2 regions of the Pseudomonas sp. TZ252 genome follow, and region 1 is predicted to be linked to the other one. Evidence: riboswitches for the same ligand, from Rfam matches in the RefSeq annotation. Region 1 holds a riboswitch; the other holds the start of a gene.
The links. A riboswitch is a leader RNA that binds a small molecule or an ion and turns the genes downstream of it on or off. The one in region 1 is predicted to bind cobalamin.
Positions count from the first base shown of each region.

Region 2: it holds a riboswitch for cobalamin, as region 1 does, so the genes downstream of both, btuB (TonB-dependent vitamin B12 receptor) here and ACYAF3_RS21555 (CbtB domain-containing protein) in region 1, are expected to answer to the same signal.

Region 1 is NZ_CM148566.1:4,645,052-4,647,499, forward strand. It holds gene ACYAF3_RS21545 (cobalamin biosynthesis protein) at 1-206, opposite strand, end outside; gene ACYAF3_RS21550 (CbtA family protein) at 279-980, opposite strand; gene ACYAF3_RS21555 (CbtB domain-containing protein) at 998-1,180, opposite strand; cobalamin riboswitch at 1,283-1,432, opposite strand; cobalamin riboswitch at 1,491-1,681, shown strand; gene cobW (cobalamin biosynthesis protein CobW) at 1,803-2,448, shown strand, end outside.
Region 2 is NZ_CM148566.1:154,227-156,674, reverse strand. It holds gene ACYAF3_RS00735 (FUSC family protein) at 1-784, shown strand, start outside; cobalamin riboswitch at 832-1,039, shown strand; gene btuB (TonB-dependent vitamin B12 receptor) at 1,136-2,448, shown strand, end outside.

The sequences.
Region 1 (2,448 bases):
TGCACGGGGCGTTCGAGCAGCGTGGCCAGTTGCCGCAGGCCGGGTTCGTCGCGTTTGCCGTCGATGCTGGTGAGGGCGTCCAGCTCGGCCAGGCTGCGCCCGTATTCGCCCAGCGTTCGCTCCAGCAGCGCGCGCAGATGCTCGGCGCTACAGCCTCGGCGGCAGCCGATGCCGGCGATCAGCAGGCTGGGGATGGGCAGGGGCATGCGCGCACCGGAGGAAATGGAAGGAGAGGCACTATGGACCCGCGACCGGCAAGGGTCGCGGGTGGCAGGCGGTCAGGCGTCGACGCCGCCCCGGTTGCGCCGGAACAGCCAGGCAGCGGCCAGGCCGAGGGCGGCCCAGAACAGCGCATTGCTGACCAGCGAGGCGACCACGAAACGCTGGGCCAGGGCTTCCGGCGCCAGGCTGGCATGGACCTCGGGCTGCGGCGCGCCGAACAGGTGCGGCAGCGCCAGCAGGACGGCGCCGACCAGCTTCAGCGGCCAGTTGCCGCCGAACACCAGCAGGGCCAGGCCCACCGCGGTGGCGGCGGCGGTGGCGATCCACCAGTACTGGCGTTGCACCAGGTCGGCCGCGGCGGTACCCGGCAGCTCCGGCGGCAGGCCCAGCGACGGCGCCAGGCAGAACACCGCGTAGCCGGCCAGGCCCCAGAGCAGGCCCTGCCAGGTCTGGCCCGGCGCGCGCAGGGTGAAGAGGCCGGCGAGCATCAGGGCGAAGCCGACCGCCACCACCAGGTTGCCGCCGGTGGTGGAGAGGGTACGCTGCCAGCCGTCCTCCGGCTCCCAGGCCTCCTCGTCGTGGACATGGGCGGCGACGCCGGGGGTGTGTTCGTGGGGCTGGGCCGCGACCGGCTCGCTCTTCTCGTAGGTCTCCGCCTCGAGGATCAGCGGGGTGACCCAGAGAATCTGCAGCAGGGTCAGCAGCAGGGCGGCGAGCAGGCCGGCGAAGCCGGCGGTCTGGGCGATGCGCTTGATCATTCTGGTTCCCTCGCGACTCAGTGGCAGGGGAAGCCGGAGCTGTGCCGGGTATCGTGGGCGGCGTTGTGTACCGCGTCGATGTGCGAGAAACCGGCGAAATAGACCAGCAGCGCGCCGAGCAGGCCGGCGCCGATGGCCAGGCTCAGTCGCTTCGACAGGGAGGTGGTGGAGCTGGCGTGCGCCAGGGTGCTGCTGGACATGGTGCGTTCCCTCTGGATTGGCATGGGCGTGGCAGAGGAGTACGCACGAGGAACAGGCCCGGACGGCCCGCTTCACGCTTGCGCCCGCCCACCGCGGGTGAATCAAACGAAAGGTTCCAGGCCGGTCTCCGGGCTCGCGCGCGATGCGCTTACCGTTGCGGGGGCAGCGCCGGACTGGCTCGGAGAGCGTCACCGGCTTCCCGTTTCACCTCGTGCGCGCCGGCACGAGACACCTGGGACAACCCGCCTAGGACAGCATGAAGGACCGCCGGGCGTCAACCGGCCCGATTGACCCTGGCCCGCGCACTGCGTAGCCTTGCCGGTTCGAGGTTCCTCGCCGGCGACGGCGGGGCTAAGAGGGAACGCGGTCGATGCCGCGGCTGCCCCCGCAACTGTGAACGGCGATCGTTCCCCAATGCCACTGCGTGACGCGGGAAGGCGGGGAACCGGCGGAGACGCCAGACCGTGAGCCAGGAGACCTGCCTCGTCGATCCCGTGGCGCGATGCCCGGGGACAAGACTTCCATACAACCGGGCGGGGTGATCCGGTGGCGAATCCGTTGCGCGGCCCCTGCGTCCGCGCCACTCGTCCGCATGCCCGCCGAGCTGAACAAGGGCTGCCCATGAAAACCCTGGCGAAACTCCCCGTCACCATCGTCACCGGCTTCCTCGGCGCCGGCAAGACCACCTTGCTCCGGCACATGCTGGACAACGCCGAAGGCCGGCGCATCGCGGTGATCGTCAACGAGTTCGGCGAACTCGGCATCGACGGCGAGATCCTCAAGCAATGTTCCATCGGCTGCAGCGAAGAAGAGGCGCAGGGCCGCGTTTTCGAGCTGGCCAACGGTTGCCTGTGCTGCACCGTGCAGGAAGAGTTCTTCCCGGTGATGCGCGAGCTGGTGGCGCGCCGCGGCGACCTTGACCAGATCCTCATCGAGACCAGCGGCCTGGCCCTGCCCAAGCCGCTGGTGCAGGCTTTCCAGTGGCCGGAAATCCGCAACGCCTGCACGGTCGACGCGGTGATCACCGTGGTCGACAGCCCGGCGGTGGCGGCCGGCACCTTCGCCGCCCATCCCGAGCAGGTGGACCAGCAACGCCGCCAGGACCCCAACCTCGACCATGAATCGCCGCTGCACGAACTGTTCGAGGACCAGTTGGCCAGCGCCGACCTGGTGATCCTGAACAAGGCCGACCAGCTCGACACCGAGGCCCTGGCGCGGGTCCGCGCGGAGATCGCCGGGGAGCTGCCGGCGGCGGTGAAGATCGTCG
Region 2 (2,448 bases), 2.0 Mb from region 1:
CGTCGCACTGTTCTACCTGCCCGGCGTGGACGGCTTCCCGCTGCTCTGCCTGGGCCTGGGCGTACCGCTGTTCTTCGCCGCGCTGTGCGTGAACCGGGCGAGCCTGGCCGGGATCGCCTCGCCGTTCTGCATCTTCTTCGTGAAGAACGTCGCGCCGAGCAACAGCATGAGCTACGACCTCGCGCACTTCCTCAACAACGCCCTGTCGACGGTGCTCGGGGTGGCCTTCGCCGTGCTGGTGTTCAACCTGGTCAGCCTGCGGCCGGGCGAACGCCATTACCGGCGCATGCTGCAGGCCACCCTCGGCGACCTGGCGCGGCTCACCCTGCGCTCGCCGGCGCAGGCCGAGGCCTGGTTCGGCGGGCGCACCGCGGATCGCCTGATCCGCCTGGCGCAGCGCTACGACCGTTTGCCGGAGGGGCGCCGCCAGCCCTGGTCGGACGGCCTGATGGGACTCGACTTCGGCGACGAGCTGCTCTACCTGCGGCAGTGCCTGGAGGAGGTCCCGGCGTCCCTGGCGCAGGCCCGCGACCGCTACCTGCGGCGCCTGCGCCTGGCGCTGCTGGGCGATGGCCCGCGGGCTGAGCGTGAACACGCCCTCGACCCGCCGACCGCGCGCCTGCTCAAGGCCCTGGCCGCCAGCCCGCTGGCCGGCAGCGAACGCGGCGAGCTGGCCGGCGCCGCGCTGGTGCAGTTGCAGGCCACCTGGCGGCAGTGGTGCCGCAGCCATGCTCCGGCCGGGACGGCGCTGCGCGCGGACCCGCTCCCCGGAGCCGGGCGCTAGTTCTGCGGTGGCCGGCCACATTGACCGCGCAAGCCCCGAACCACTAAGCTGCGCGCCTTGCGACAGGTGCCCCGCAAGGGGTGAAACAGGGAAGCTGGTGCGTTCCGTCGGAACCAGGCCAGCGCTGCCCCCGCAACGGTAGGCGAATCAGACAGCCGCTCGATGACCACTGTGCTCCGGCATGGGAAGGCGCGGCTGGAAGCGTCCAGCGCTTCGCTCGCGAGCCCGGAGACCGGCCTGACGCACCCACGGCATCGCGGAGGGCGCTGTCGGACGTCTCCTGCCGTCGCTTCGTCCTCCGTCTGCCTCAACCCAGGTCGCGCGGGTGAGAGCGACGGAGCAGCGCAGAGCATGAACAGAGTTTTCCTGACCCCGGCAGCCGTGGCGCTGTGCGGCGCGTCTTCCCTGAGCCTGGCCGAACCGGTCAGCCTTGCCGACCAGGTGGTGACCGCCACCCGTACCGCCCAGACCGCTTCCCAGAGCCTGGCGGCGGTGAGCGTCATCGACCGCGAGGATATCGAGCGCAGCCAGGCGCGCAGCGTGCCGGAGCTGTTGCGCCAGGTACCCGGCGTGTCGCTGGCGAACAACGGCGGTTTCGGCAAGAACACCACGCTGTTCCTGCGCGGCACCGAGTCCGACCATGTGCTGGTGCTGATCGACGGCATCAAGGTCGGCTCGGCCAGCGCTGGCCTCACCGCGTTCCAGGACTTGCCGGTGGAGCTGATCGAGCGCATCGAGGTGGTCCGCGGGCCGCGTTCCAGCCTGTACGGCTCGGAGGCCATCGGCGGGGTGATCCAGATCTTCACCCGGCGCGGCGACGGCCAGGGCGCCAAGCCGTTCTTCTCCGCCGGTTACGGCACCCATCAGACCCTGGAGGGCAGCGCCGGGGTCAGCGGCGGCGCCGGCAACGGCTGGTACAGCCTCGGGGTGAGCAGCTTCGATACGGCGGGGATCAACACCAAGCGCGCCGGTACTGCGGGCTATGAGCCAGACCGAGACGGCTACCGCAACCTGTCCGGCAACCTGCGCGGCGGCTATCGCTTCGACAATGGCCTGGAACTCGACGGCACCCTGGTCAGGGCCAAGTCGCACAACGACTATGACCAGGTCCTCGGCAACTCTGGTTTCAATACCAACGCCGACGGCGAGCAGAACCTGGTCGGCGGCCGTGCCCGCTTCACTCCGCTCGATCCCTGGCTGGTGACCCTCCAGGCAGGGCGCAGCGAGGACAAGGCCGATGCCTATCAGGATGGCCGTTTCTACTCGCGCTTCGATACCCGTCGCGACAGCCTGTCCTGGCAGAACGACCTGACCCTGGCCGAAGGCCATGTGCTGACCCTCGGCTACGACTGGCAGAAGGACGAGATCAGCAGCAGCGAAGCCTTCAGCGTCGACTCGCGGCTGAACAAAGGCTGGTTCGCCCAGTACCTCGGCCGGTACGGTCGCCAGGATTGGCAACTGAGCCTGCGCCGCGACGACAACCAGCAGTTCGGCGTGCACGACACCGGCAGCGCCGCCTGGGGCTACGCGCTGAGCGACGCGCTGCGCTTCACCGTCAGCTACGGGACGGCGTTCAAGGCGCCGACCTTCAACGAACTCTACCTCCCCGACTACGGCAATCCCGACCTGGACGCCGAGACTTCGCGCAGCCTGGAGGTCGGTCT